DNA from 2 places in the Brevibacillus halotolerans genome. Region 2 is predicted to be linked to the other one. Evidence: a T-box and tRNA genes for the amino acid it is inferred to sense, from the RefSeq annotation. Region 2 holds a T-box; the other holds one or more tRNA genes.
The links. The T-box of region 2 lies ahead of thrS (threonine--tRNA ligase). A T-box ahead of a tRNA ligase gene usually reads a tRNA of that ligase, here a tRNA-Thr.
Positions count from the first base shown of each region.

Region 1 (16,018 bases), on a different contig from region 2:
TCAGATTTTTCCTCATCCCGCAGCACCTCATTTTCCGATCTCTCTACATCGTAGTGTATCAGATAACATTATAATATTCAAACAATCATCTAAATGTTATTCCTTTGATTTTCTAAATCCTGCTTTTATTGCAGCTTCTTCAGTATCAAACCACTCCTCTGGTTTTGTTTGCTCATAATAACGTCCACCAGGCACATGATAAATTTTTTCACCCTTTGAATTAATATTTCCTTTGATTTGCTGCTTGCTGCTGTCTTTTTCCGAGCTACTTTCCTTTTTATCAGATTGATTCTTTTGCTTCTTCGAGGATGTATTCATTTGCTTATCCTGGTCCGCTTTCTGATAAACATCTAATGCCCAGAGCCCTCGATTATTTTCTCTAGCATCCTGTTCTGCCTTTAAGAACACTTCTGCTTGGGCTACATTAGGTGGAACTGTCATGATGCGAGCGTATCCTTCATGTACAAGATGCTCATTATAGAATGTGCCATCTTCTAAATAAACATAAGCTAATAATCTTTGATATTTATCGAAAGGCTGAACATCGAATTGAAGAGTGACCTCCTTGCCTTCTAACATACTTTTCGAATAGTTACTCGCTTCTTTTCCATATGGCTGTACAGGAGTATTGGGCTTTACCGTCTCTGGTGTATCCACTCCGATTAGCCTTACCTTATCGCCTCTTGTTGTTTTAAAGGTATCCCCATCGACCACTCTCTCTATTTTAACTTTCATTTTTCCATTGGGAGTAGGCTCGTTGTTTTCTTGGCTGTCTTTGTCAGTGGCGCATCCACTTACTGCTAAGGCAACACCAAGGGAAAGAATGGCTAATAAATGCTTCGTTTTGGCAAACATTGTTCTCATGTACAAATCCTCCATGCTTTTTGTTTATTTCTACCTTTCCCATCATACCAAACATACGTGCTTGTCTACAGTTTTTCTATTCTTATAAAGCAAAAAACGACCCACAACATCTTGGTAGGCCGCCTTTTTATCCGGTCATTATTCCCAGTCCCAATCAACGAGTAGTACAAATAAAACCACGACGATTATGATGATCCATATCAGTTCCTCGTTATCTCCATTTAAGAAGTCAAAATCGAAAAAACCCATGTGGACCCTCCTTTCCTCTTCGTTACAGCCTATGCGAAAAGGGATAAATTGGGTCCAAAAAAAACAAGCCCAAATATTATGGAGTGACACAAAAAAATAAAATAGAAAAAGACACTCGTTTTTCGAGTGCCCACAAATGCTCTCTTCATTTTAAATTTTAATGGCGTGAAGCTGTTTCTGAAATCTCTGCTAACGCTTCTCCAGCCTCATCTTGTAAAATGTTGCGGATTGCCATGTCTCCAATCGCCACAATGCCAACTAATTTTCCGTTATCAACTACTGGCAGACGACGAATTTGATGCTTGGCCATCAGCTTAGCTGCTGCATCCACGGTCATTTCTGGGGTACCAAGCACGATGTCTCTACTCATAACCTCTTCGACCTTACTAGAGCCTTGATGCTTTTCAGCAAGACCACGAATGACGATATCACGGTCTGTAATTACTCCGATAACATCTTTTTGCTCATTCACAACTGGGATAACGCCAACGTTCCAATCTCTCATTTTCACCGCTACTTCATATACATTATCTAATAATGTAACGGTAGCAAGATTCTCGGTCATGATTTCACGTAATGTTCTTTTTGCCATTTTTCTTCCTCCTTCCGTACTTAAACAAAGGTTAGTTTCCCCCCTCCGGTATTCTTTCATGCAATCGAGCTATTTTTTACGTCTCATAATCATTGCACAATCAGGAAAAACCTACTATCATAAGGGAGTGAATATCACGAAGGAGGAAGGCAGAATGCTTCTCAAAGAAACGGGAATCGGCGGCCAACAAGGAACTCTAGCCGACTTGGACATTGCTATGGATAGCTTAGGTTTCACGCGTTTTGCTTGGGATTATACCCATGCAACCTACGATTACAAGCTAAAGGATAGAGACACCACCTACTATCTTCGCATTCAAGCACATTGTGTAGAAGGCAAAATGGAAGATCCAGACACTGTATTAAAATTGGACGAGCCATTCATTGGCAAGCATCTGTTCCCGCATGGAATTGATTATGACTGTCCTATGCCAGATGGCGTACTCAACAATGCAAAACAGATTTTACAAGGATTAAAAGACAAATTAGCATAACAGTATGAAGGTTCAGTTTGTTCAAATACTTTACACAAGCAGAGAGGACATACCCACCTCTCTGTTTCATTTCTAGGGGTGATTTCTTTTTCAATGAAAACTCGGGGCGTACCAGATTTTCTCCTACTTTTTTTAACAGTGCTACTTGTAGGCTTTGGCATTACGATGGTAATGAGCTCCAGCTACATCTATGCTCAAACCGGAATATTGACATCCAAAGGTTGTGATCAATGTCTAGGTGACGGTTTGTACTTCGCAAAAAGACAAATCATCTTTGCCATCTTGGGTTTGTTTCTTATGTTCTTTGTTATGAACATCCCCTTCTCCTTTTATAAGAAAAACTTCCTGTTGATTGCCGTCGGTAGCTTTTTCTTACTTCTACTTGTTTATATTCCTGGATTTGGGAACAAAGCTAACGGTGCGCAATCATGGATTAAATTAGGCTTTATGAATTTACAAACCTCAGAGGTTGCCAAGCTGGGATTAATTCTGTATCTGTCAGCCCTCATCGCCAAAAAGGGAGACGCCTTCCGAAGCTTCAAAACAGGTTTAATACCACCTTTGACAGTTACGGGTATTTTCTTTTTGATGATTATGGCCCAGCCGGATTTAGGAACTGCAGCCATTATTTTAGGAACGGCTGGGGTTATCTTAATAGCAGGTGGAGCTAATATTAAGCATATCTTTTTGCTTACGGTCCCTCCATCTACTCTGTTTATTACTACTTATATCATGGTAAAACAACATGCTTGGGCACGATTAACCTCTTTTACTAATCCTTGGAATGATCCATTAGATAAAGGATTTCATATGGTTCAATCCCTCTATGCTATTGCACGAGGTGGAATCTTCGGTACAGGGTTCGGGAAAAGCTTGCAGAAGTATCTGTATCTACCTGAGGCATATACCGATTTTATCTTTTCCGTTATTGCTGAAGAGATGGGGCTAATCGGTACCTCTATCTTCCTGCTCTTATATCTGCTGTTAATCATTCGAGGACTGCAGATCAGCTTACGATCAACTGATACCTTTGCTACGCTGGCTGGAACAGGAATTGTTACCATGATTAGCATTCAGGCAATGATTAATATCGGTGGTGTAACAGGTGCTATACCTTTGACAGGTGTACCCTTGCCATTTATCAGTTATGGTGGATCATCCCTGTTGATTTGTATGACGAGCATGGGAATCCTACTAAGCGTATCTCGTGATGTTAATAGACAAAAAAATGCCCAGAGCTCCTCGATGCAAGGATAGGTTTTTCCCCTTCACAAACATAAAAAAATCCAACGACAGCAACAAATTCGTCGTTGGATTTTTTCTATTTCTGTTTATACCTATACTTGGTTCTCGTTATTCAATCGTGAGGCCCTCGACGCGTACGTTTACTTCATAAACCGTTAATCCTGTTAAAAACTCCACTGTTTCTTTTACTTTCTCTTGTAGATGCTGGCAGGTCTTGCTAATGATAGTTCCGTATCGAACAGAAACCCATAATGTAATAGAAGCACCCATGTCTCCTATTTCGACCATGATTCCTTTTGCGTTATTCTTCGCACCTAATCGCTTCGTCCACTCATCATAAAATGTAGTAGAACCACCTACAGCTACCTCTTCAATCTCTTGAGCCGCTACTCCTGCAATAACTGCAACTACTTGATCTGCCACTCTGATTTGGTCTTTCACGGAATCCATCCCTACCGCCTCCTTATGTGAACCGCCCTTATGTAGCGCTACTTGCCTGTTGTACATAGTTTACCCAACTAATCATGTGCTGCTTCAAAAATGTTTTTCTTTTATTATAACGGGTTTCGGCAAAGGCTTGAAGCACTATTCTCGAAAATTTTACCAGCTTTTAAACCAATAGAAAATCGGACAAACTACACTTACAAAACGAACTACCGTTTACTAACGTAGCTTTTTTACAAAAGGGAGGCATACATACAGTGCAAAAAGTTATGTATTGGTGTTTCGGAGTAATCTTGTGTACTGCATTTCTGGTTAGTAGTATTCCAAGTATCACACAAGCATTTACCATGGGTCCTACCTATAAGGAAGGAAGCACAGGTACCAATGTAAGAGAACTACAGGAGAGGCTTAAACATATTGGTTTTTACACAGGAGATATCGATTCTATTTTCGGTCCTCGCACAAGAAATGCTCTGCGTCTTTTTCAATATGAATTTGGCATGACTATTACCGGGGAGCTAGACGATAAAACAAAAGTCCGACTGTACAATGCAACAAAAAATTATGTGATGGGGACTTTTAAACCAAAAGAAAAAGGAAATCAAGTAATTACGGCTTCTAATGGCTTTTCGACTAATGATCTGCAAATTATGGCCCAAGCTGTATATGGAGAAGCACGCGGTGAACCGTATACCGGACAGGTTGCAGTCGCGGCCGTTATTTTAAATCGTACCAAAAGCCCATCCTTCCCTAATTCACCGGCTGCTGTTGTGTTTGAACCACGTGCATTTACAGCTGTAGCTGACGGTCAAATTTATCTATCACCAGATGAAACAGCGCGAAAGGCAGTTCAAGATGCTCTAAAGGGGTGGGACCCTAGTGAAGGAGCTACCTATTATTTTAATCCAGATACAGCAACCTCTGCTTGGATCTGGAGTCGCCCGCAAATTAAAAGGATAGGTAAACACATCTTTTGTAGATAATCATGAGATTTAACCGTATAAAGATGTAAAACCTGGTATAAATCATTACCAGGTTTCTCTCTTTTTAATAGACATAATAATGTTTCAGCGTGCTCATTTTGGTCCAAATGAGTGTTGCGCCATTTTTACAAACCTTTCTTCGCTTTCAATGGTACCACAGATGCCACATTGAACAAGATAGTCATCCCCTTTATACGGCTGATGAAAAGCATCTAATTCCGTTTGCGTCAATTCTTCTACGGTCTCACCGGTTTGCGGATGTAAGCGAACATATTGGGGTTGTTGACGTATGATGGTAAATCTCATACGATTAGTGCGGCATACCGGACAGCAATAGGGAGCAGACATAAAGCACCTCCTTACGTTTTCCTTAGTTTTCCTTTAACGTAAAGGGAATATGCACTCATGAATCTCGATCATCTCTGCAACAAACAGTGGGAAATAAACCGGTAAGAAATGAGGGGTTATATGGTATGAAAAGCATGCGGCTATTTTATTTGCTGGTAGGGGGAAGCTTCGCGCTGGCGGCTGGGTTTCACTATTTCACAGAAAATGAAGTATTACGGTTTATCACAGCTTCCTTAGCCATTATCTTTCTCGCATCCTGGTTAGGAAAAGCTACGGAGAATGTCGCTCATTATGCAGGGGATCGCATTGGTGGATTCTTAAACGCAACCTTTGGCAATGCCGCGGAATTAATTATTGCGTTCTTTTTAGTTAGAGAAGGTTTGTTTGAGATGGTAAAAGCGTCTATCACAGGCTCTGTTATCGGAAATCTTTTATTGGTTTTAGGCTTAAGCGTATTGCTTGGTGGTTTAAAATTTAAAGAACAAATCTTTAATAGCCAACTAGCCGGGCACAATGCTTCCATGATGACGTTGGCTTTGGTTTCGTTATTTATTCCTGCTGTCTTTATGTCTGAGCTATCCCTTGATAAGATTAACACTCTGTCGATCGTGATTGCGATCTTATTAATTATTGCGTATGTACTGTGGCTGATCTTCTCGATGGTCACACATAAATCGTTTCTCACTGATGTGGAACAATATGAGAGCGAGGCTATTTGGTCAAAGCCAGTGTCCATCGTCATGCTGGTACTATCAACATTCTTTGTCGCTGTGGTATCCGAGTGGTTAGTACATAGTGTGGAAGCAGTCTCACATACCTTTGGCTGGTCAGAGCTGTTTGTGGGTGCTTTTGTCATTGCTATTATTGGAAATGCCGCGGAGCACAGTGCCGCAGTCCTACTAGCTTTAAAAGGGCGTATCGGCGCAGCTGTGGAAATTGCTGTGGGTTCTAGTTTACAAGTAGCTTTGTTCGTAGCTCCCACACTGGTCTTAATCAGTCTCTTATTCGGGTCTCCTATGAACATCGTTTTTACTGTACCAGAGCTCACAGCAATTGCCGTATCAACCATTATCACGATTTCGATCTGTCGAGACGGTAAAACTAATTGGTTCGAAGGAGTATTGCTGTTAATTGTGTATCTGATTCTTGGTACAGCCTTCTTCTTCGATTAGATCGTCCACACGTAACAAAAACTCGCTAAGGAAAGAAAGCTTTCCTAGCGAGTTTTTATTTTTTTTCGTTAAAGAGCTCGTGTAAATCGGCTAATTTGTGTTCAAGATTTTCTAGAATAGACCTGCCTTCATCTTCCTCTACTACACCTAGGCGAACAGCGAACTCGATTTCACGCGACAAACCGAACATCTGTGTATCAAGCACCTCTTCGTATAAAGGACACTGTGGCATGTTCAAGTTCTCCATCTGAACATCAATTAATTTATATATTTTATCCGCATCTGCTCTTAATAACGCTAAAGCTTTATTGGCCATATCGTTATGAATTTTTACGTCTGTCAAAACCTATCCCTCCGTTTGGACACGTCCTTACCATACATACATAGTACGTCATAACGAGTCATTTGAAAAGGGGATAACCTTTTATTCATAGTGCATAATATGTTAAACGGCTGTGAAAACGCTGCCAATAAACTTTTCTAACCAACACATTCATTGCGGCACTCTACATCCTGCGATACAATAATGAAGTAGGAAAAGGCTAACAGAGAGGAAGACCAAAATGGCAGACGTGATTGTAGTAAAGGGAGCTGTAGAATTCCCTATCACCATTGATCCAAGCGTGTGGGTGTTTGATGACCGAAAATTCGAACTGTCTTCTTATAAGGAGCAGGAGCATCTAGAATTACAAGAGACAAATAGATATATCCGTAGTGCATCCCTGCATTGGGAAAAAGAAATGAAGGAAGGCGCCACTCCTCCTAGTCAACGCAAAAGCTTGGTTGAAGAACGAAAAGTGCTTGAGGGCGATTATGCAATCAAATTTGCACCTTTTTTGGAAAATGCCAAGCCTCATCCGAACGCCACGACTCTACGTATTCACCGTGAGCAACAAGATTATGTAGATGTTTCTCTGGAAAAATCCAAGCAAATCATTCTTCAATTCTCAAAAGACGGTAAACCAATTCGAGACAAAGGACCGGTCTTTTTATATTTCCCAGAAGATCTACAAGAAAACAAGCAACCCCTACATAACATTACAATGTTTGAAGTCCTGCTATAAGCAAAAAATAAGTGCCACCCTTCCATAGGGTGGCTATCTCGATTTGCCCGTTTTCTAGTTTATGTTTGTAAGTCTAATACCTACATGACTTAAGCACTTTGAAAAGAGAGTTTCCTACGCGCCATTTCAGCTTCTACCAAGAAAATAAAATCGGCATCGAGATGAAGGGCGACTGCACGTTGATATACTTCTATCAACATCGTATCACTTAAGTATCTCACGCTTGTCACCTCCCTTTTATTCTATACCGTATTGTATCAGCTATTAAAAAAACGAACAATCGTTCCGATATCCACAAGTGCTGTGGAAATCCTGTTGATAGCCTGTGGGGTAATTGTGCAAAAGATGTATAAATGTATATATACTCTTGTGGATTTCTTTTTTGAATTATCCACAAATAATTACATATTGTCGAAAAATATAGATTTCATATAAAAAAAAGACGGCCGAAATGGCCGCCTCTCTTTCTATCCGAGTCACTTTTACGTTCGATATTCGCTTTTTGAGTATGAGACTAGTGCATGGAGACACGAATAATCTCGGTGACAACAACCATAGCGAAGACAGCAAACCCGAATGAACCAGTGAAGAATAACATGTGGCGAATTTTCTTTTTATCTTCCACCTTATGTCCCTCGCTTTCAACCAGAATTCCTACTCCGGTAGTATTATATATATCCATACGTATGAGGAGACCATTTCGTTTCAATTTTTGTTTACTCTTCTATCTCTTTTTACCCCGAATTTCTGAGTTAAATCGACATCAGCGGAAAAAAATCAGCAAGCATTAGATAGCTACTCTCTTTGTTTGTATTGCCATTCTTTTCTCCATTCGATACATATGCCAGCATACAAGTAGCCCGATTGCTAGACACCTAGCTATATCCCACGTCTGCAAGTAGATAGGACTCATCTCGCCCTCGATTTCGTATAAGAAGGAGTAGGTTAATTGCTAGTAACACGCTCTATGGTACGAAAAGCGCTAGAGGATAGGGGGGATCTGTCAGATGGCCACGAAAGCCGAAAATCACTCGAAGTATATTCGACACTTGCAATTACTGACGCTCAATACGAATATAACGTGGTTATCAATAAGTTGCTACTTTGCGGGTTATTCAAAACACAATGGAAAGTTAGTGATGCAATGGGAATGAAGAATCTGACTCAATATCTTGGGGAACGGGCTCTGATTGGGTAAGGATTGCTAGTGGACAGGAGCCGCAGAATAAGTAATTTTTGTTTCATGAAAAGGAATAAATAATGATAATAAAAGAACAAACGTCCGAATTTAGGTTCGGACGTCTTTTTACGTAATGCTTATATTCAGAATCAAACCTAGGGTTTAACCTTGAATCCAATCTGTAACAGCTAAACTTGATCTTTTAGGAACCATAAATGTTCCGCTTCCAATATATCTTGAGCCAAAAATAGAGTCATCGTAAAGCTTGAAGAAAGTAGATTTATATACTGGGTATCCCACAACAATCCAAGTCTTTTTAGCAGGTATTGATTCATTTTGTACATTTACTGTTGTTGAAACACCTACAGTACTTCCTACCGAATACCCGAACTCTGAAGATACTACATCATTATAGCTTGCTCCGAATGTTGCATTAAGTTCTACACTTACATCTTCATTTGCTGATAAAGCGATTTCTGCCTTGCAAGAACCTGACTTTTTGTTACAAAAATATTTACCCCGGGCAATTTCGTCTGATCCATCTACATTTTTGGTTTTCTCTTTTTCAAAACGATATCCCCCAAGAGCTAATGTTTTATTTTTGTGTTCATTTCCGTGTTTTTGTTCCATTTCTGCAGGCGTATCAATTACTCGTATTGATCGTAACTTAGCTGTTTGAGAAGGTTTTTCCAAACCGTATTTTTTTACTAATTCTTCCTGGTTTTCAGGAGTTGCATAGATAACCTCATTAGTCTTAACTGGTTGCTCATTCAGGTAGACAAAATCTTCATTTGGTGTTTCATGTTTTTTCGCACTTACACCTGATAACCCTAACCCCGAAAAGACTGTTACAGATAATACAAAAAGTGTTGCTAATGAAGCAAGAGTCTTTTTTTTCATACTATCCTCCCCAACGATACTAATAAGCTAATATTAAAATATTAACATATTTTCTGGAATTTGGTTCGTTTTATGGACTTTTTAGGTTTACTATTTCTTGTTTCGAGAAAAACGTCTACATCTCTGGCTTACTTTTCAGTCCTAGACGATGTGCTAACCACTTTGTCTTAGTTTTTGTTTTCTGATTCTTCTTGCATGATCACTGTCTCGATGGGAGTCACCCCATACTAACCTCCTAAGAGGTCTTCAATGAATAGCTGAACCACGGCTTTATAATTATTCCCCCTACTGGGCTTTGTAAAGTTTCCCGTACAGCTTATTCATATCGACCAACTAGCGTCTATGCTTCTGTAAGATTACGATGTACTCATCTAGTTGTTGGCTCAGTTGTAGTACGGTTGGGTGTAGAAATGAGCCTTTTTTGAAGTATAACTGTTCTAGTTCTTGGCGGAGGATTTCTATAAGCTTCTGTAGATCATCTTTCGATTGGGTATTTTCCATTTCACATTCCTTTATTTGAGTGATACAATTAATTCGAATAACAATTTTTGTTATTCATGATGGTGGGGCGTTCCAGTTAGTATGGCGACTAGGGAACGTCCCTTTGAGTTATAAGAAAAACAATTCCAACCCTCCTTTCTTCCTCCTGTGGATTATTTTACCATGCCGTTTCGATATTTGATGTGGAATAAAAAAAATGAAACGTTCTTCAAATTCCGACAATAAATTACAAAATTTTCACAAAAAAAGACGCTAATTAATAGCGCCTTGAAAAATCATGGTTATAGTCAAACCTCTTCCTATAGTTTACAGTGACAGCGTATTAAGTACAATTCGAAAGTTTCTGAACAAAAAAGAACGCCAGCCACGAAGAACGAGATTAGACCTTAATCATTTAGCTGTCCTCAACTGACCTCACCTTCACGTTAGAAAAATGCGTTGATATTTCGGAATAATTCGGATATTGACAGGTGTAGTCCGTTTGGTTTAAAATAGATTTTGTCAGTTGCGAGGCGTGCTTTTGTAGAGTCTATTCCGTAATAGTGCGATAGTCCAGCGTTATAGCCTAACGGTTGCCAGAACGATCTATTACAGGACGTCGAAAAAAAACGCGGTCACAACGCTAGAAAACGCACTAATTTTGCGGTCATGGCGGAATTGGCAGACGCGCTAGATTCAGGTTCTAGTGGTGGCAACACCGTGGAGGTTCAAGTCCTCTTGTCCGCACCAATCATATATGCGGGTGTAGTTCAATGGTAGAACTCCAGCCTTCCAAGCTGGTCGCGTGGGTTCGATTCCCATCACCCGCTCCATACAATATAACCATCGTAAAAGACCTTGTTAACAAGGTCTTTTTTATTTTTATCTGTTACCTACTTTTTTCATAACTATACCTAGTAAGAGCAAATTGGGGACTAATAAGTAATTACAACATTGAATGTTTGATATTTTAGAACGCTAGATATAGCGATGGTGGGATTAATATTGAAAGCCAAATGGAGCCTTTTTCCAACCTTCATGCATAATAACAGGAAAAAAATGCAAAGGTAAGGAGGAACTTGTTACGGAGAAAGGTTGTTGGGATATGGATCAAATTCTGATCGCCAGAAGCACCTTTGGTATGACGATGGGCTTTCATATTATTTTTGCTTCGCTTGGCGTTGGCTTGCCGTTAATGATTTTAATCGCAGAGCTGTTGTATCAGCGCACAAAGGACGCCGACTATTCCCTAATGGCAAAGCGCTGGACCAAGGGTCAGGCCATTTTACTTGGGATCGCTATTCCCTCTGGAACGATCTCAGGTGTGCAATTATCCTTACTATGGCCCGGTTTTATGGAAGTCGTCGGCAAGGTTATCTCTCTCCCCTTTCAAATTGAAATCTTTGCCTTTTTTTTAGAAGCCTTATTTTTATCTATTTATGTATATGCAGCACACCGTCTCTCTCCCAAAATGCGAATTGTAAGTGTACTACTTGTTTTAATTGGGGCCACTGCTTCCGCTGTGCTCATTACCAATGTTCACGCCTTTGAAGGGACTCCGACCGGCTTTCATTTGGTCAATGGAGAAGTGGTTGACGTCGACCCTTGGAAAGCATTTTTTAACCCTAGCTTTTTTGTTACAGCCGGGCATGTCGTTGTTTCCGCCTATATGACAGGTGCGTTTGTCATTGCATCGATCGCGGCCTATAAAATGCTGAAGGTCAATAAAACGTCTCGTGAATATGCCTTTCATCAAAAAGCCTTATTAATGGGGCTGGTCATCGGTGGTACATTTTCCTTACTGACAGGGATCAATGGACATGATTCTGCTCAGCATTTGCATCAATATCAACCAGAAAAATTGGCCGCGGCAGAGGGTTTATTTGAGACACAGTCCCATGCTCCTCTTGTTATCGGAGGAATCACGGATGAGGCGACACAGCAAGTAAAATATGGACTTGAAATTCCTTGGGTGCTAAGTGTGCTAGCGGGAAATACACCAAATGAGGTGGTCGTAGGGCTAAATGATTTCCCGCGGGACGAATGGCCTCCACTCTTTGTCCATACCCTCTTTAATTTTATGGTGTTGGTTGGTGGCGCACTCATTTTTGTTGGTTTTATCGGTTTTGTTTGGAAAAAATGGCTCAAGCATTCTCATTATCCTCGATGGGTATTGTGGATTTTTGTCCTAAGTGGACCTTTATCTATGCTAGGTATTGAGGCTGGCTGGATTTTCGCATGTACCGGACGTCAGCCATGGATTTTATATCGTGTGATGAAAACAGCAGATGCTACTACCCAGTCACAGGGCTTAGGTGCGCTATTTCTGTTATTCTTAGGAATCTATCTGTTCATGGCTATCGCAACAATCCTAGTCTTCCGTTATTATTTCCGCCGACATCCCATCAGCTTGGAGGGAGAAGCATGAGTGATACCATTATTGCAGTTACCATGCTGTGGGGGTTCGTCTTTATCTATTCGGTCGCTGCTTCCATCGACTTTGGTGCGGGCTTTTGGTCTATGATTTATCGGGATCGCGATCAGACCAAAGCAACCCAAATCGCTAATCGTTATCTTTCTCCCTCTTGGGAAGTAACGAATGTCTTTATCGTACTGATCGTCATAGCACTTGTTACCTTTTTCCCAGGAGCTACCTATACGTTAGGCACTGTATTGATTATACCTGGCAGTTTAATATTGCTCTTGCTGTTGTTGCGAAGTGCCTTCTTGGTTTTTTCTCATGTAGTAGAGGATTATCGTAAAATGATGTCGATCATCTCAGGCATTACGGGTATCTTGATTCCTGCCCTATTAATCAGTGTATTGCCAATCACACAGGGCGGCTTTATTACACTTGAAAACGGCTACGAACAGCTTCAGCTACTCAGACTGTTTTCTAGTCCACATGAATATATGTATATTGGGCTGGCGATTACTAGTACTCTTTTTCTTTCCTCACTTTTGCTAGCCGATTTTTCCAATGTTCTTGGCGAACGGGAAGCATTTCAAATTTATCGCAGAGATGCTCGGATTGTAGGCCCTATCACAATTGTGCTGGCCATTGCGGTCGTAATTACCATGTCCAGCGAGGCCTCTTGGATTTATGCCAATTTGCGTTCTCAGACTGGCTGGCTCGTCGCTTCTGCTGGCTTTTTCCTACTCTCTTACGCATCGTTATATGCTACATCTAGACGAAAAGGCTGGCTTAGCTTCCCACGCTTCGCTACCATTGCTGCTATCATTCAGTACCTGTTAGCCAGCTATGCCTATGGTGTAGCTCATCTTCCTTATTTAGTTTATCCAAATGTTACGATCGAATCAGGCTTCACACATCCGAATAATTTTCGAGCTATGTTTGTTGTCTACATCGTAGGATTTGCTATTCTTACTCCGGGCTTTCTATACTTCTGGCGTTTATTTATGAATGATACAAGAGAAGCCAAAAAGTCGTAATAGGCTACCTAAAAATGTAGTTACACACGCAAAAAGCCACGCAGAGTGTAGAAGCTCCACGTGGCTTTTTATCATTCGTTGTAGGATACAAGAGCGATCATGCCCTCTTCATCATCAATATCTAGCTGAATGCGAGCTGAAAATGGATCTAGTTCCATCTGATCACGCAAGTACTTGCGCAGGGCCTCTAGCATATTGGCCTCAATTAAAACCTGCTCTCGCCCGTTCGCATTCACTTCGGCAGAATAACCATATTCCTCATCCCACATCAGTTCGACATTTACCTGATTAGGTTCGATCTCTCTTTTCTCAGCAATGTAAAGACAAATTGCATTAATAAGGTCCTGTTCTAATAGTCTTATTGTTTCCATCGGTTTTCCTGTTCCTTATATTTATTATTGTTTTTATTATTTCGCACCATCTGGAAGAGACGAACCACCAGCAAGACAATCCCTACTAGCATCAGGATATTCAATAATGCAGCCGCAAACGCTCCAAAACCACCTAGGTGACCTAACAGACCACCAAACAACATACCTGCCAATCCACCAAACAATAAGCCTTTCATGAAACCGCCGCTTTTGCTAGCAGTATTTGCTGCTGGTGCAGTAGTGTTTGTTTTGCTGTTTACGTTTTGATCTTGCTTTGCATTAGATTTCGGAGTAGTTGTACTTTGTGTAGGTTGGAATGATTTCGAACCAGACTTGTATCCACCACCGCGCTTTGCGTCTACTTCATGAGCGTTTATTCCAACGGTCGTAAACATTAATGCTAATGCCATGAAGACCATCAATAGCTTGTTTCTTTTCATAATAAAATGTATTCCCCTCTCTTTTCGACTGACAAGTAAGGTATACGATCAGACAGGTAAAAGGTTTCACCATATAAGAAGTTTTTTAAAGAAGAATGACTCTTCCAGCCGTGTATCGTTCTCAAAAGTAACAACTCTTTTGCGGGCTGATGCATACCAACACAATATAAGTGTTTATGCATATCATTGTAACACAGATTTCGCTTTTTTCCAGAAAAAAGCAACGGTGAAACTGTAAAAAATAATTTTCTCAATAAAAAGAGACGCTACCCTGCTAGGTCACGCCTCATCAATCTATAACGGAGAAAGGAATGCACCCGACAGGAATCGAACCTGCGACCTCTTCCTTACTATGGAAACGCTCTACCGACTGAGCTACAGGAGCATGGCTCCTCAGCAGGACTCGAACCGCCAGCCTACTGGTTAACAGCCGGTTGCTCCACCATTGAGCTACTGAGTAATAGTCAGATAAATGCAACAATTAATATTTACCCTACCATACTTCCCATTTATATGTCAACAGAGTTCGTTTGGCCACTTCTTTTTTTCATCCTTACCTAATTTAGAGCTCGTACCTGTCTTCTTTCATACAAATAGGCTGATACAATGATACATCCCGCAGAATATAACCAAGCTGCCACAACATCACTGAAGAAATGCACTCCTAAATAAATTCGGCTGCATCCAACCAATAAAGGAATGGCAATGCCTATCATCGGCCAAATCCATGCGTTTGTACGCCCACGCTGATGCTTCCATAGCAAATAGGCTCCCATTCCAAAAAATAAGGTACTAAAGGTCGTATGCCCACTAGGGAAGGACCATGAGGAAGGAAGATCAATCAAATTTACATCAAAAGGCCGCTCGCGCATAATCGTTCTTTTTAGAATTTCTTTTCCTAAAAACCCAAAAGCAAGCGTTCCTAGAAAAAACCAGGACTCTATCCGATGCTTTTTCCACCAGCCTGTGACAAACAGGACTACCACAATCACTAAAATGTACACATCTCCCAATTGGGTAATAGCATGCATAATAATCGTTAAGTAGGGCTTGCGTACTTCCTTACTCATCATGATGCCCCATTCATCCATCACATGAGAACCGAGCCCAATGACCAGATAGGTTATCCAAAAGAAAGCGATAAATAAAATAGCTGCTATCAATAGAGAAAACCTGCTATGAAAGGGTGAGGCGTCTTGCATCCTGTCTTTTTTCATCACTACTCGCCTCCCCCCTGTATCAGGTGCGTCAGTGCTTCCCGGAAATGTTGGTCGTCCATTGGAGTTCTAGCGTGCGGTCCTTTTGTTCGTCCACCGCCACGTCGGAATCTCGCCTTTTCATTACGTACTTCTAAATCAAATGTAATGTTATCTGAAGTGAAAATTTTACCATGTGGTGTCAGGGCTCTGGCCCCCTTCCCCATTACCATAGCGCCCAAACCAATATCCTGTGTCACCACGATATCGCCTGCTTTCGCTTCATTCGTTAAACGAATATCCACTGCTTGTGAGCCTGCATCTACAACCACATGATTATCATGCTGAAATTGATGGTTATAGCTAGCGAAGGTGATCAGCTCATAGCCGTATAGTTGACATAGCTCGACTGCTATCTGGAGAGCCTTTTTGGGACAAGCATCTGCATCTATTAAGACTCTAGATTTTTGATTCATATTATATTCCTTTCATATAACTGTGTCCTGCATACATCAGCTTTTCTATATATGCAGTTTTATGTAGC
Region 1 is NZ_JAPTNK010000013.1:110,428-126,445, reverse strand. It holds gene O0550_RS16745 (heavy metal translocating P-type ATPase) at 1-16, opposite strand, end outside; gene O0550_RS16740 (thermonuclease family protein) at 97-864, opposite strand; gene O0550_RS16735 (CBS domain-containing protein) at 1,271-1,705, opposite strand; gene O0550_RS16730 (YugN family protein) at 1,860-2,198, shown strand; gene ftsW (putative lipid II flippase FtsW) at 2,292-3,455, shown strand; gene O0550_RS16720 (Asp23/Gls24 family envelope stress response protein) at 3,552-3,893, opposite strand; gene sleB (spore cortex-lytic enzyme) at 4,145-4,870, shown strand; gene O0550_RS16710 (hypothetical protein) at 4,964-5,218, opposite strand; gene cax (calcium/proton exchanger) at 5,344-6,390, shown strand; gene O0550_RS16700 (Fpa/YlaN family protein) at 6,446-6,706, opposite strand; gene O0550_RS16695 (hypothetical protein) at 6,954-7,454, shown strand; gene sda (sporulation histidine kinase inhibitor Sda) at 7,544-7,675, opposite strand; gene O0550_RS16685 (hypothetical protein) at 7,969-8,163, opposite strand; gene O0550_RS16680 (hypothetical protein) at 8,207-8,329, opposite strand; gene O0550_RS16675 (hypothetical protein) at 8,404-8,652, shown strand; gene O0550_RS16670 (hypothetical protein) at 8,797-9,534, opposite strand; gene O0550_RS16665 (aspartyl-phosphate phosphatase Spo0E family protein) at 9,868-10,035, opposite strand; tRNA gene O0550_RS16660 (tRNA-Leu) at 10,678-10,764, shown strand; tRNA gene O0550_RS16655 (tRNA-Gly) at 10,774-10,847, shown strand; gene O0550_RS16650 (cytochrome ubiquinol oxidase subunit I) at 11,120-12,442, shown strand; gene O0550_RS16645 (cytochrome d ubiquinol oxidase subunit II) at 12,439-13,467, shown strand; gene O0550_RS16640 (YxcD family protein) at 13,539-13,838, opposite strand; gene O0550_RS16635 (hypothetical protein) at 13,826-14,278, opposite strand; tRNA gene O0550_RS16630 (tRNA-Thr) at 14,591-14,663, opposite strand; gene O0550_RS16625 (phosphatase PAP2 family protein) at 14,836-15,495, opposite strand; gene O0550_RS16620 (YaiI/YqxD family protein) at 15,498-15,950, opposite strand.
Region 1: it has a tRNA-Thr gene. The T-box ahead of thrS (threonine--tRNA ligase) is inferred to sense a tRNA for this amino acid. The anticodon was not compared.

Region 2 (16,018 bases):
AAAGTCTTTAGCTCCGGGCGTCTTGTTTCTCCCGTTTCTATTTTGGAAATAACTCCTTTACTTACTCCTGACACTCTTCCTAATTCCGATAGGCTTACACCTAATTCTGTTCTTTTTCCTTTTATCAGTTCCCCCAGTGTTGTGAAAGTTAAACTTTCAGCCATGTTAAGCTATTCCCCTTCCTGAATTTAATAAAGCATGATATTTCTTAACATTCTAACTTAATTGTATAATTATGTAAATATGAATAAAATTATGTAATGGTTCTCTGAGAATATCTTTCAAAAAATAAAATACCTCCGCCAAATTGTTATTTACGATTCAGGGAGGTGTTTTTCCTTGTCAGTTCATAATAGGGTGCAAGGTGTTTTATATGTTCATTGTATAGCGCTTATGGTGCTTCAATTTATAAGTTTTTCTTCTTTCGTAATATATTTCTAAGGTTAATATCTTTTTAATTAAAGAAACCGTATTATTTCGCAACTAACTGTTTCCATTCCTTCTCAATCAATTCCCGACCATCCATCACTACTTTGAATTTTTTTCGTAGGTCTTCATTCGGAAAGATCAATAGGGGAGGTAGAGGAGAAGATCAAAAACTCTCTGGAGGTCATTAAGTAGTACCCTTTCCTACCTTGACATCTAAAAAGAGCACCGCAATCCCCCTGAGAGTTTTCGATAAATTAGCTCATCATGTAAAAATCAACTAAGGTGCAGATCAAAATAACCATACTAATTACTTGATTCAGTTTATAGGAGGCCACTTTCATGAGGCTTCGATTAGCAGGTTTGATTATTTTATGCTCGGTTAAAAGCAGTACGGTCGAGATTGTTAAGCCCACTAGATAAACAAAGCCCAAATTTTGATAGAAAAATAGGAATAACAGCAATAGAATCATGATGAAATGTAGGCCTCGTGCGATCCACAGTGCTGTTTGCAGCCCGAAATAGCTTGGGATAGACCATAGCCCTTCCTTGCGGTCAAATTCAATATCCTGCGTAGCGTAAATGATGTCAAAGCCAGCAATCCATAGCATCACGATGGTCCCCAGTACAAATGGGACAAATGCAATCTCACCGGTTACTGCAAACCAAGCCCCAATGGGAGCAGACGCGATGGTAAAGCCTAAATATAAGTGGCTCAGCCACGTAAAGCGTTTCGTGTAAGAATAAGAAGAGATCAATAAAATGGCTACGGGCGACAATAGCAGACACAACGGATTTAACATAGAAGAAGCAAAAATAAAGACTGCATAGTTTATGAGAATAAAAGTGATCACTTCTTTTTCGTGTAACAAGCGTTGTGGCAGATGGCGATGGCTTGTGCGTGGGTTTTTGCCATCAAATTCTTGATCCACGAGACGGTTAAAGGCATTAGCTCCATTTCGCGCCGCTACCAATGCCACCAATGACCAAATCAATACCTGAGCGGGGGCCAGTCCCTCGGCTGCCCATACCATTGCAATGATGGCAAAGGGGAGCGAGAACAATGTGTGGGAGAACATAACAAGCTCTCCGAACATGCGGGTTTTATGAAGGATCGTTTTCAAAACCATACTCCCTCCATTTCGCATCGACCATTCTCTTCACTTCGTCAGACATCTCTATATCATCGGGCCATTCGCGGGTATGACCTTCACTTGGCCATTTCTTAGTAGCATCGATACCAAGGCGGTGACCATAGTAAGCGGTTGGGGAAGAGTGATCGAGAGCATCCAGAGGGCCCTCTGTTATGACAAGGTCTCTTTTAGGATCGATATTGTTAAACACTTTCCACATTACTTTGGAAACATCGTGAGGGTCTATATTTTCATCTACTATGATAATCATTTTGGTGTACATCATCTGTCCCATGCCCCACAAGCCATACATGACTTTTTGAGCATGTTTCGGGAATGCTTTTTTGATTGAAACAATAGCGCAGTTATGAAACACTCCCTCAAATGGTAAATGCATATCCACGATTTCTGGTAGCATCAATTTCATTAATGGCAAAAATACACGCTCTGTAGCTTTTCCTATATAGCAATCCTCCATAGGTGGTTGACCCACAATTGTTGTGGGGTAGATTGGCGAGGTACGGCGTGTCACCTTCTCCACATGAAAGACTGGATACATGTCTGCTAGTGAATAGTAGCCCGTGTGATCACCAAAAGGGCCTTCCAAGCGCCTTTCATCTAATTCCACATAGCCTTCCAAAATAAATTCGGCTTCAGCAGGAACATATAGCTCATTTGTTATGCATTTCACAACCTCGATCGGTTTCTTGCGCAGATAACCAGCAAATAGCATTTCATCAATCATCTTTGGTAAAGGAGCGGTAGCCGAGTAGATTAATGCCGGGTCACCACCAAGGGCGACTGATACAGGCATGCGTTTATACCCTAATCTGCGATATTTTTCATAGATTTCCTTGCCGTCCTTGTGTAAATGCCAATGCATACCTGTCGTGTTTTTATCATAAACCTGAAGACGGTACATCCCCATGTTTTGTTGTCCTGTTTCAGGGTCCTTCGTAATTACCAATGGTAGTGTAACGAATCGACCTGCGTCCTTTGGCCAACAATGAAGAACGGGAAGCTGTGTCAGGTCAGGTTCCTCTATTACCTCCTGGCAAGGAGCAGATGCTACTTTTTTAGGAAAAATTTTGGATAGCTTGTATAGGTCAGGGGCCATTTTGAGCTGATTCCATAACCCCTTGTAATTAGCCAAATCCATAAAATTTTGCATTTCTTCTGCAACCTGATCATAATCCTGCACGCCTAAAGCCATGCTCATGCGTTTATCCGTCCCCATACTGTTAATTAACACTGGGTACGGAGAATTTTTTACGTTGGTGAACAATAAAGCCTTGCCATACTGTTTGGAAATACGATCAGTAATCTCCGTAATTTCTAAATAACTATCGACTTGAGTGTCAATCGTGTGAAGCTCCCCCTGATCCTGTAGGTCTTTTATAAACGCGCGTAAATTATCGTATGCCACAGTATGCTCCTCCAGTAAGTTTAGATATTAGAGTAATCGTTTGAGGGTGTCTGCTAATGCCTCCAGCATGTTTGTAATATCTTGTTCAGTGATGACTAGGGGAGGCTGGAAGGCGATTACGTTGCGATTTACACCATTCTTTCCAATGATAAAGCCACGATCTTTCATTTCCTCTAAAATGGAATCAACAAGAGGAGCTGCTTTCTCAGGTTCATTGGCATAAAGCTCCATACCGATCATCAGGCCAAGACCACGGACATCCGTAATAGCTGCTCGATAAGCTGTCTGAATGAAAAGCAACCCTTCTTTTAACTGCTTACCGAGCTGTTCTGCACGAGCTATTAGTTGTTCATTCTCAATATAGGAGAGGACAGCGAGAGCCGTCATAGACGAAACGGGATTACCTCCAAGCGTAGAAGCAGAAGGGCGGTTATAATGAGCCGCAATTTCGTCAGTTGTGGCAAAAGCGGCAATTGGCACGCCATTCCCTAACGCTTTTGCCATAGTTAAGATATCTGGAACAATGCCGTAATGATCAATGGCGAACATTTTGCCTGTACGGCCAAACCCAGTTTGTATTTCATCTGCGATCAACAGGACATGATGCTTCTCCAATAGCTTCTTTACCTCTGTGAAGTAGGAGAGCGGGGCAGGAACAATACCGCCATTGCCTTGCATGGGTTCTACAATCATGGCAGCGATGCGATCTCCTTTTTCCTCCAGCACCTTCCGCAGAGCTGATAGAGAGCGTTCTACTGCTTCTTGTTCATTCAGATTAGGATCATAAGGGCGAGGAATAAAACTGACTCCTTCCTCTAAATAGTTGTCAGAACGCCACATGGGAATTCCAGTTACGCTCATGGTTAAGAATGTCCGGCCATGTAAGCCAGATTCCAATGCCATAAATTCCTTTTTGCCAGTAGCGAGACGAGCGAGTGTTAAAGCAGCCTCATTTGCTTCCGAACCACTGTTTACAAAGAAGGTTCGCTTCATATTTCCAGGCAGGATGCTTGCCATTTTTTCAGCCAGCGCTACATTTGGTTCCGTTAAATAGATGGTGCATGTATGCTGTAATGTTTCCAGTTGCTTGATCGTTGCTGCCGTAATTGCCGGATTGCAATGGCCGCATGCGACTACGGACACCCCGGAGAAAAAGTCTGTATACGCTTTGCCGGTGCTGTCGTATAAATATTGCATGTCACCTCGTACTAGCTGAGGGGGTCTTTCATAGAAATGAGCGGTGCACGGATAGAAATATTCTTTGCGCTTATCTAAAATGCCAGATGGCCCTAGGTACGTAGTCATATCTTTTTGCTCCTTTTTATAAATGGTTTAGTCAAAGGATAGGGTGCCAAGCGTATATCCTGCATGGACAGGAATTGCTCTTTCGTAGATCTGCATAGATCGTTGTGGCTGATGTAAAGCCTCCCGATACATACGGATAATGCTTTGTAATTGCTCAGTCGTATAGCTAGCGCCCTCAATACGGAAATGACTAACACCAACAGCCAGTAAGTCTTTTACTAGGGGCAGGAGACAAAGCTCCTTTGCTGTGGTCAAATGATTTCGTCCAAACTGATCGCAATACACAGGATTTTCGCCTTTATCTGTTAATAAAACGAGATATTTGTTATCCACATGTTTGTTATCCTCTTGGGCAATTGGCTCCAGCACACGGGTATTTGCATATAGATCGTGCTCTAGATACATCACAACAGGAGTGCCATGCACTAATACTTCAACAGGCAATGGTGAATGCAAAATGAGCTCGGCTAGGTTTTTCTGCTTCAGCTCAATGGAAGCGAATGCACGTGTCAATCCGAATTGTTGATAAAGCTCAATTGCTTTATGGTTATACAGGTTAAGTGATAAGTCTCCAATCATTGGCAGATGATATGGTTTACATGTATACATAGCTCCAATATTCGTAGCTACCAACCCGTCTATTTCTACATCTAATGTAGATAAGAAATGATTGTATTGATCAAATTGCAGACCAAACATCATGCGTGGCATACCCAAGTAAATCTTGCTGTTGCCTTTTATAGCTACAAGGTGTTTTATCTGTTCTTTCGTAAATGGCAGATCAGGCAAGAAAACATCTCCAGCTAAATAGATGTGCTCCACTCCCTCAGCGATCGCCATTTCCGCCTGCTCCTGATTGTTTACACGAACACATAATTCTCCCTTTGCTTTTGCAGAGGATGATCGGTACTGATATTCTTGGAAAGCGTTTTGTAGTGCTTCTATGCGTTGATCACGAATTTCGCGTTCTTCTGTTGGTGTACTAAAGACTTTTCCCGTGCTATAAAATTTACCCGTACCCTCGTAGCGTCGATTAATGTAATCAAGTCCAGGCGTACCAAAGGCATATCCTGTACTAAAGTCCCGTTTACGATTTTCAAATAAGCTTTGTTTATCTTTGCAACGATCAAACCCGATTGGATCTTGGATGTAACGGTCAATAGCATCGCCGTAGCTGTTGATTAGCGTAACTAGAAATTCCGCGTCTCGCATGCGACCTTCCATTTTAAATGAAGTAATTCCAGCTTCAATTAACTCTGGTATATGCTCGTACATGTACATATCCTTAGCTGCTAGCGGATATTCTGTTGGGAAGACATAGCCATCCTTCTTCACGCGGTAGTCCCACCGGCAAGGCTTCATACACCGTCCACGGTTACTGCTGTTACCAAATAGCATCGAGCTGAATAAGCAGTTCGCACCATGAACCGTACACATGTCACCATGCACAAAGTATTCAAATTCCATTTTGGTCAAGGCTTGTAGCTGTTTAGCTGTTTGCAAATCCATTTCACGGGATGCAACGATACGTGTTACACCCAATGTTTGTAAGGCTTTGATCATTTCTAAATTGTGTACGTTCATCATGACAGAGGAGTGGAGAGGTACTGTTAGCTCTTGTTCCTGAATTAATGGGAAAATGGCCATATCCTGAACAATGAGAGCATCTGGGCGAATGCTGTCGAGAAAGCGTAGATATGTTTTCGCTTCTTCCAGATCAGCCTCGTCAAATAAATTATTTACCGTAATATAAACACGCTTACCCTTTTCATGGGCGATTTGGATAGCTCGCTCCAATTCCTCATGAGTCAGGTTATAGCCTTTACGCATCATTCGCATATTAAGGACGGGTCCGCCGCAATAGATCGCATCACAATTGGTTTCTACAATTGTTGTAAAAATCTCAAATGTTCCAGCAGGTGCTAATAATTCAATTTCTTTGCCATTAAAATAACGAGCCATAGGTAAGACCTCCACAATCATTTAAAATGAATCCTACAAGGATATTTATTGCCAGCAACAAACCTAAAAAGATTGAATCTTGGCGCTTCCACTTCAACATTTCATACGGGATTCGAGGAGCGCCTAGCACATACCCGCGAGCTTCCATCGAATAGACCAGGTCTTCTGCTCGGCGAAATGAGCTTACGGTAACAGGTACCAACAGCGATAAGAGCATTTTGCCTTTTTCGCGCCAAGGCAAGTCGGCTACATCGGCACCACGGGAAGCCTGAGCTTTCATGATTTTCTGTGTTTCTTCAAAAATGGTTGGGATAAAGCGCAGAGAAATGCTGATCATTAACCCTAGTTTTTCAGGTGAGATGCCAGTAAAACGAAATGGCTGTAAAATTCCTTCCACTCCTTTTGCTAACGATAAAGGTTTGGTTGTAAAGGTTAATAAAGAGGTGAATGCGAGTAATAAGATCATGCGCCAAGCTGTCATACAGGCAAGGCGTACTCCTTCCGCATAAAAAGAAAATGGGCCGATGGATAGCAAAAAGCGCCCTTCCTTTATAAAGAAAAGCTGGAACAAAAATAAGAATAAAATGAGAAACCGTAACGGTTTGACAGCTTTTACGAAAAAGCCAAAAGGTATTCGACTACTTGCCATAATGCCTATAGCGAATAGAAAAACAGCTATGCATGCAAGTAAGGAATTAGTCATCATAATTAAAAGAACAAACAGAAACATCCCGAGTAGCTTGGAACGCGGGTCTAAGCGATGAAGCCAGCTATTTGTGTCAATGTAGCGTCCAAACATCACTTTGTTTAACATGATGGATCACCCGCTTGTTGTTTCATATCTTCCCGAAGATGTATCTTACGTTCTCCAAGATACCTAGCCCAGCCCTGTACAGATTGATCTGTAGGCAACGGGAGTTCGGGAAATCTTTGGCGAAAAGCGTGCTGAAAACGAAGCTGAGCAGGAATCGTAATCCCTAGTATGGCCAAAATATCTGTTTGCTCACGTAACTCATGTGTCTCACCTTGAAAGGCAACTTTGCCCTCCTGCATAATGACCACCCGGTCGCAGTAAGATAGAACTTCCTCCAATCGATGAGTTACCATGATAACGGTCTTGTGCTCCTGTTTACATAGATGATGCAAAAGCTGTAGAAGCTCATGCCGACTTTTACAATCCAAGGTAGCGGTTGGCTCATCTAATACAAGGATGTCCGGGTTCATAGCGAGTATAGAGGCAATAGCGACTTTACGCATTTGACCACTGCTTAATTGAAACGGATTCTTATCTAAAAGCTCTGTATCTAAATTCACTTGATGTAGAGCCTGAACTGCTAATGCTCTTGCTTGTGAGGGGGAGGCCCCGTAGTTTTTGGGACCAAACACAATTTCCTTCTCTACTGAATCAGCAAACATTTGATGCTCTGGAAATTGAAAAATAAGTCCAACGCGTTGCCGAAGTTGGCGAATCCCTTTTTTCGAACGGTGCGGGGTAATTACATGATCAAGAATGTGAACGTCCCCCTTCGTGGGTAATAAAATGCCATTCATATGCTGTAATAAAGTTGATTTTCCACAGCCGCTAGGCCCGATAATGGCTATAAACGAGCCGCTAGGAAATCCTACATCGATATTGTCCAAAGCAGTTTCCTGAAACAAATTTCCAAGTTGATACGAGTAGGTTACTTCATGAAAGTGAATCGCCATAAGTCCTCCATCAAAGCTTGTTCGTCTGAATGAACAGGTATTTCTGGATGTAAATCATGAATCAACTGACTTACTGCCAAAGTAAAAGGCAAATCGAGATGGCAAGCAGCAATCCAATCTGGTTGGGAAAATAATTCAAGGGGTGTAGTGTCAGCCAGTAATCTCCCACCAGATAGAGCTATTACTCGATCAGCCGCTAAGATTTCTTCTGCATCATGGGTGATGGACAAGCTTGTGTAAGCGCCTTCCAAATGTAATTCATCGATTAGTTTTCCGATCTGGTTTTTTGCTGTTTCATCAAGCATTGAGGTAGCCTCGTCAAAAATGATGATCCCGGGCTGCATGACAAGTATGGAGGCGATCGCCACTCGTTGTTTTTGTCCACCAGATAGCTCATCTGGATGTTTATGTAAAAAAGGCGTAATATGTAATTTTTCAGCGTAGTGGGTTAATCTATCGTGCATAACAGAGCGTTCCAAGCACATATTTTCTAGACCAAACAGAATATCATCAGCAACTGTTGTTCCAACAAATTGATTTTCAGGATTTTGAAAGACCATACCAATCTGCCGGCGAATACTCGGCAAGCTGTCATCCGATAAAGCTTGCCCTCCCACACTAATTTCTCCTCCCGTATGTCGAAGCAGACCATTCAGCAATTTAACTAAAGTGGACTTTCCACACCCGTTATGCCCTACGATGGCGACGCGTTCCCCGTGCTTGATTTGCAAAGAAATATCTGTGAGAAGCGGAGGCTGATTTGGAAATTGAAACGAAACCGATTCAAGCTGAATCAATGGTTGCTGGGACAACGCCTTCACCTGCTTTCGGATGTACTGATTCTTAGTCGACTGGAACGTAAGGCTGAAATAAAGCCATCTTGGATAAAGAACGAATTAAATAACGGACAGCAATACCAATAAATACTCCGGTAAGAATTCCTGTGATGAGTAAGGCTGGCAGATAATAAAATATTTTGCTTGTCTGAAAAATAAGTACAGCCGCAGTTAACTGCCCAATATTATGTGCCACCCCACCTAGAATACTAATCCCGATCAGGCTAAAGGATTTTCCGGTTAGCTTCATTAATCCGAACATAACGATGAAGCTAAATACAGCACCAAAAAAACTAAATAAAAAACTGGAGAACGTACCTAAAATCATGGCTGTTAACAGTGTTTTTAAGATGATCAGGGTAAAGGCGTCCTTACCAGATAAAAAATACAGGCAGGAAAGTACCATGATGTTAGCTAGTCCAAGCTTGGCCCCGGGCAACTGTAAGTTAATGGGGAGGGTTGATTCGATCAATCCAAGCACCACAGATACTGCAGCGAAGATGGCGATAATCACTGCTTTTTTTAATGCCTGTGATTGGGTATTTACCTGTGAAGAATTATTTGGCAAGGCCATCTACGTCAGCTCCTTCATCTGAAACGATTTCCACCAATACGCGATGAGGCAAGCAAACGATGGTTTGACTAGGATCAGTGATAAACCCGAAGGATAGGCAAACCTTATCATCACAATCAGCATCAACCATTTCTATGCCATAATCATGTATCTTCAGGATATTTTGGCCGTGCTCGGTATCAACCTTAATGGTTTGTTCTTCTTTGGTAAGTTCAATGGTTTTGTATAATTGGTTATTTACGGTAATCTTTGCTACTTTATGGACATTGTGCATTTTTTCACTTGAATCTGTACCAAACGAACGAGGCACAAGAAAAGCCAGGGCCACGACGAGCACAATGCCAATTAAAATAAAATCCGCTCGTTTCATGTTTTTGTCTCCTGTTATCATTTTTTCTCATTTTCTAAACATGCGGTGTCAATACGTATTATACACGATCTAAAATATGGAGGTGTGATACTCTTCCTTTCCAAAATATTATCCTAGTGGTATAATGCGCCACGTTCACTTTTGTCCGAAAGTCTACGTTTACAAGAGTGATTCTTTGGATAAGAGCGGGTAAAACTCCCGTAATGACCTTACTTTTGGCTCGAAACGGGAAAAGACAGCGGAGGACTGGCAACATGAAACCCAAATTTGCGCTTCTGTTTTTTTTACTATTCAGTCTCATCGTAAATGGCTGTGCCTCTAAACCTGATGAAGAAATTGTGAAAAATGCAATCCAACCACATTCTGAAAGCTTTTTTATTTATGACACGATTGTGACTGTACGTGTATATGATGACCAAGTGACAGACAAGCATTTTAAGGAACTGGAAGCCCGCATGAAAGAAATCGAATTCCATTTAAGCCGCACCTTGCAAGGCAGTGAGGTTTATCGAATCAATGAACAAGCGGGAAAACAAGCAGTTCCTGTATCTGAGGAGACGTATGGAGTCATCAAGAAAGCCGTGAAATTTGCAGAGCTATCAGAAGGAAAGTTTGATCCAGCGATCGGGCCATTAGTGAGTTTATGGAATATTGGGCAGGATAATGCTAAGGTACCTTCCGAGGAGAAGCTTAAAGAGGCATTACAGGTGATTGATTATCGTCAAATCGTCTTAGATGATGCGAAAAGAACGGTGTTTTTAAAACAGCCGGGCATGGCGATTGATCTAGGTGGAATAGGCAAAGGATATGCTGCTGACCAAATTGCTGCCTATTTAACAGAAAAAGGCTTTAACAGTGCCATTATTGATTTAGGTGGAAATATATTAGCATTGGGAAAGAAACCGGATGGAAAGGATTGGGTGATTGGGATTCAAGATCCTGATCGCAACCGTGGAAATCAATTAGGAAAATTGAAGGTTATCAATAAGACAGTGGTTACCTCAGGAATTTATGAACGTTATTTTGAAGAAAATGGTAAGCATTATCACCATATATTAAATCCAGCTACAGGATTTCCTGTGGACAATCATTTGTTTAGCGTTAGCGTTATCACGAATGAATCTGCCGATGCAGACGCATTGTCAACGACCGGTTTTGCATTAGGGCTTGAAAAAGGCATGTCATTTATGGAAAGCTTGCCCCATGTCGAGGCGATTTTTATTACAAAAGACAAAAATGTCTACATTACCAGCGGATTAAAAGGCAATTGGGAATTGACAAATGAACAGTATAAAATGGCTAATTAAATAAAGACTGAGATTTTCATGAGTCACAAAAATAAAATATTTGCAGTTTGCTAGCACCCTTTTTACTCGATAAAACCGTCAGATGAACGTAGCGTTCGTTTGATGGTTTTTCCAATGGTTTAAAAGTATATCGCCAAGGCTTGGGCATATACTGATTGTATAAACGGGTGGGGGGTGAACCACGTGCAAACAGTATCCGTATTCCTACAAACAACAAACCAACATTACATTGAGAGGTTCTGCCATATTCTCCAGAGCATGCAGGAGAAAATAGATACATCCCCTGTTCGCATTGAATGTCGAGTAGAGGAGCATGGATGTCATACGCAGTTTCGTTTTGTGAGTTGGTCACGGGAAGAGTATACCTGTGAGACCCTGGAATATATGGCTTCCTTTGTTGCTTTACTGGTTACTGAATGGACTGTGCAGGTTATAGAAGTAGAATTGTTGCGCACCTTTTTAAAACGAAAAGCAAAAGGAGCGTTTATTCATAAGTTTGACGAAATTTATCCTTATATTCAATTTGTATTCCATGAGTTAGACGAAGTACGGGAAAATATGAACCGATCTACGCGCAAGGCGGCCATTTACGAACAGGTATTCCGCTATCTGGATGAAGAACAGTACCTATATTTGGAAGGTTTTGTGAAATTCCGCTTGAAAAATTATCGTATCCTGTTGGACAAGGCCTTTGAAATGGGATTGCAGCAATATCAGCAGGATAAGGAATATCAGGAGTTTGTCGAATTACTGCGCTTTTTTGTATCGAAACAGGAGCATCGTTATCCGCTCGTTCATGTTGTGCTGCGGGAAACGCAAGAATTCATTATGTACGATCAAGACGATACTAAAATAGACCTAAGCCAATTAGATACCATTTTAGGGTTCAGACCGGATCGACAAGAGGATCATATCATGAGTGCATTAATTGCGCTTGCACCGGAAAAGATCGTTATACACGGGGTGGAAGATAGCAACGTTTTGATGCAAACGATGCGGGCTGTATTTGGAGATCGTGTATTAGCGTGTGTGAGTTGTGCTCATTGTTTAACGACTCCTGGAAATCTTGACTTCCAATTCTCCAGTCACTATAATACATAAGTAATAAGAGTCAAATACAGTGAGAAGGACAAGAATCTTGTTTTAGCGTTATAGAGAGGAGAGCCCCGGCTGAAAGCTCACCACGCAGCGAACAATGATTTACCACCTTCGAGTAGCAACTGGGAACGGCATTTAGCCTAGTATCGGTTAGCCGGTGTAAAAGCCGTTATCGTTTACGTAGAGGGATTTATCCATACTTTAGAGGATAAATCTGAACTAGGGTGGTACCACGAGAAATAGCGCTCGTCCCTTTTGGGATTGAGCGTTTTTTTATTTTTTCAAGCCTGAGATGACTCGGGTAAAAGATACACATACGGAAGGGAAGTTATGAAAATGGCGCAAGTAAAAGTAACTCTGCCAGACGGCTCTATTCGTGAATACGAAGCGGGCGTAACAATTGAAGATATTGCAGGGTCCATTAGCACCAGCTTGAAGAAAAAAGCGATAGCAGGCAAAGTAAATGGAAAAGTTGTAGATGTAACAACACCTATTCATGAAGATACAAACGTGGAAATCGTGACGCTAGATACAAAGGATGGCCTAGAGGTATACCGCCACAGTACAGCCCATTTGCTAGCTCAGGCAGTAAAGCGTGTATTTGGAAACGATGTGAAATTGGGGATTGGTCCTGTTATTGAAGACGGTTTTTACTACGACATGGATATCCCTGTTAGCTTAGCTCCTGAGGATTTAATCAAATTGGAAGCTGAAATGAACAAGATCATCAAGGAAAACTTGAAGATCGAGCGTAAAGAAGTAAGTCGTGAAGAAGCATTACGCATTTTTGGCGAATTAAATGATCATTTGAAGCTAGAATTGATTCGTGATTTACCAGAGGGTTCCGTCATTACAATGTATCATCAGGGTGAATTTTTTGACCTATGCCGTGGACCGCATTTGCCTTCCACTGGTGTAATCAAAGCGTTCAAATTGATGAGTGTAGCAGGAGCTTACTGGCGTGGCAACTCGGATAACCAAGTATTACAACGCGTATACGGTACAGCGTTCCCGAAAAAGGCAGAACTAGATGAACACTTGCACTTCTTAGAAGAAGCGAAGAAACGTGATCATCGTAAATTGGGAAAAGAACTAAGCTTGTACATGTTCTCTGAAGAAGCACCAGGTATGCCTTTCTATCTGCCAAATGGTATGACGATCCGCAACGAGCTAGAGCAATTCTCACGTCGTTTGCAGGACTTAGCTTTATACGAGGAAGTTCGTACACCATTCATGATGAACCAACGCTTATGGGAGCAATCTGGTCACTGGGATCACTACCATGAGAATATGTATTTCTCTGAAGTAGACAATACAACGTTTGCCCTTAAACCGATGAACTGTCCAGGGCACATGCTGATTTATAAAAACGAGATGCATTCTTATCGCGATCTACCGATTCGTTATTCCGAATTTGGGCAGGTACACCGTCATGAGTTCTCTGGGGCACTAAATGGTATGCTGCGTGTTCGTACGTTCTGTCAGGATGATGCACACGTATTCGTGCGTCCTGATCAAATCGAAGCAGAAATCAAAGGCATGATCCAACTTATTGATAGAATCTACAGCGTATTTGGCTTTAAATACAGTGTAGAGCTATCTACTCGTCCAGAGGATTCCATGGGTTCTGATGAGCTATGGGAAATTGCAGAGAACTCTCTGAAAAACGTATTGGATGAGCTAGGAATGGAATACGAAATCAATGAAGGCGATGGAGCATTCTATGGTCCTAAAATTGACTTCCAAATTACAGATGCTCTGAAACGCAGTCACCAATGCGGAACAATTCAGCTAGACTTCCAATTACCTGAGAAATTCGACCTAAGCTACATTGGTCAAGATAATGAAAAGCATCGTCCAGTTGTCCTGCACCGTGCTATGTATGGTTCACTAGACCGCTTTATCGGTATTCTAGTGGAGCACTATGGCGGAGCGTTCCCAACTTGGCTTGCACCAATCCAAGCGCGTTTGATGACAATTAACGAAGTGCATGTTCCTTATGCAGAGGAAGTGCGCAAGCAATTGCTCCAAGCAGGTATTCGTGTTGAACTGGATTCTCGCAATGAAAAAATTGGTTACAAAATCCGTGAAGCTCAAATGCAAAAAATCCCGTACATGCTGGTTATCGGGGAAAAAGAGATGGAAGAGGGAGCTTTATCCGTACGCAAACGTGGAGAAGGCGATCTAGGCAGCAAGCCAGTTGCTGAGGTGTTGGCTCATCTTCAAAACGAGATTTTAGAGAGAAAATAAGGTTCAAAGCTTGACAAACACCTAATTGTTATGTAAAATTACTGGGTGTGATAACTTCACATTTCGAGATTGAAGCAGAAGCGCCCAGCTTCTCACCTGAATCGACGTCTAGCTGGACAGTTGACGGGTCTAACGTATGCAAAGCCTCCGATTGATTCGTTGTTTTGCTAAAGGTGAGATTAAATGCGGGCGCTATAGCGTCCGCATTTTTATGTATGTGGCGGTTGATGATGATTGATCGCCACATGCTTATGAAAAGCTTTCAACTATGCAAGAACAGCTTTTCTATTATCCGTTTTTGCTCTCGAAAGACTATGGAGGTGGCAAATCATTAGCAAGGATCAAATGTTGGTAAATGAGGCGATTCGTGCTCGAGAAGTACGCTTAATTGGTGCTAACGGTGACCAACTAGGTGTAGTACCACTGAGAGAAGCATTACGTATTGCACAAGAATCTGATTTAGATCTTGTAAACGTAGCTCCTACAGCAAAACCTCCCGTTTGCCGTATCATGGACTTTGGTAAGTTCAAGTATGAGCAATCGAAAAAGGAGAAAGAAGCTCGCAAGAATCAAAAAATTGTTGAGCTGAAGGAAGTTCGTTTTTCCTCTAACATTGAGGAGCACGATTTCCAAACGAAACTTCGCAATGTGCTAAAGTTTCTGGGTGAAGAACACAAAGTGAAATGTACGATTCGTTTCCGCGGTCGTGAAATTACCCACTCTGAAATCGGACAACAGGTGCTGGAACGTGTAGCAGCCGCTTGTGAACAAGTAGCAACGGTTGAACGCAAACCAAAAATTGAAGGTCGTAGCATGATTATGATCTTAGCTCCAACTCCGAAATCGGAAAAATAGGATACGAGACAGGAGGATTTCCCAATGCCTAAAATGAAAACTCACAGTGGAGCAGCAAAACGCTTCAAAAAGACTGGTAGCGGTCGTTTGAAACGTGATTCTGCTTACACGAGCCATTTGTTTGCTAACAAGAGCACTAAAGCGAAGCGTCATCTTCGCAAAGGTGGAATGGTTTCTAAAGGAGACCAAAAACGCATTGAGCAAATGATCACTTACTTGTAAGATTCATTTCTGCTCATTTTCCGCAACGAAAAATTTTCTAGCATGAGCCCCATAAGCGTCTATAGAGAGACCGCCATGCTACAGATCAGGAGGAATTGATTATGCCAAGAGTAAAAGGTGGCATTGTGACACGTCGTCGTCATAAGAAAATCTTGAAATTAGCCAAAGGTTACTTTGGTTCTAAACACCGTCTGTTTAAATCCGCTAATGCACAAGTAATGAAGTCCCTGATGTACGCTTATCGTGACCGTCGTCAGAAAAAACGTGACTTCCGCAAATTGTGGATCACTCGTATCAATGCACAAGCTCGCATGAATGGTCTTTCTTACAGCCGTTTAATGCACGGTTTGAAACTAGCTGGTGTTGAAGTAAACCGCAAAATGTTGGCTGATCTAGCTGTTAACGATAAAGCAGCTTTCAACGACATTGCAGCAGTTGCTAAAAGCAAATTGAACGCGTAATACCGTTCTTTTAGAAAAAGGCTGTCGAATTTATTCGGCAGCCTTTTTTGATTGATGCGAAAGAAAACCACTTGACATCGTTTAAA
Region 2 is NZ_JAPTNK010000001.1:412,308-428,325, forward strand. It holds gene O0550_RS01790 (helix-turn-helix domain-containing protein) at 1-164, opposite strand, end outside; gene O0550_RS01795 (UbiA-like polyprenyltransferase) at 684-1,556, opposite strand; gene O0550_RS01800 (menaquinone biosynthesis decarboxylase) at 1,531-2,985, opposite strand; gene O0550_RS01805 (aspartate aminotransferase family protein) at 3,013-4,290, opposite strand; gene O0550_RS01810 (peptidase U32 family protein) at 4,318-6,252, opposite strand; gene O0550_RS01815 (energy-coupling factor transporter transmembrane component T family protein) at 6,236-7,066, opposite strand; gene O0550_RS01820 (ATP-binding cassette domain-containing protein) at 7,060-7,959, opposite strand; gene O0550_RS01825 (ATP-binding cassette domain-containing protein) at 7,935-8,780, opposite strand; gene O0550_RS01830 (Gx transporter family protein) at 8,803-9,369, opposite strand; gene O0550_RS01835 (NusG domain II-containing protein) at 9,353-9,739, opposite strand; gene O0550_RS01840 (FAD:protein FMN transferase) at 9,994-11,046, shown strand; gene ytxC (putative sporulation protein YtxC) at 11,230-12,147, shown strand; T-box leader at 12,158-12,401, shown strand; gene thrS (threonine--tRNA ligase) at 12,481-14,394, shown strand; gene infC (translation initiation factor IF-3) at 14,740-15,249, shown strand; gene rpmI (50S ribosomal protein L35) at 15,274-15,471, shown strand; gene rplT (50S ribosomal protein L20) at 15,573-15,932, shown strand.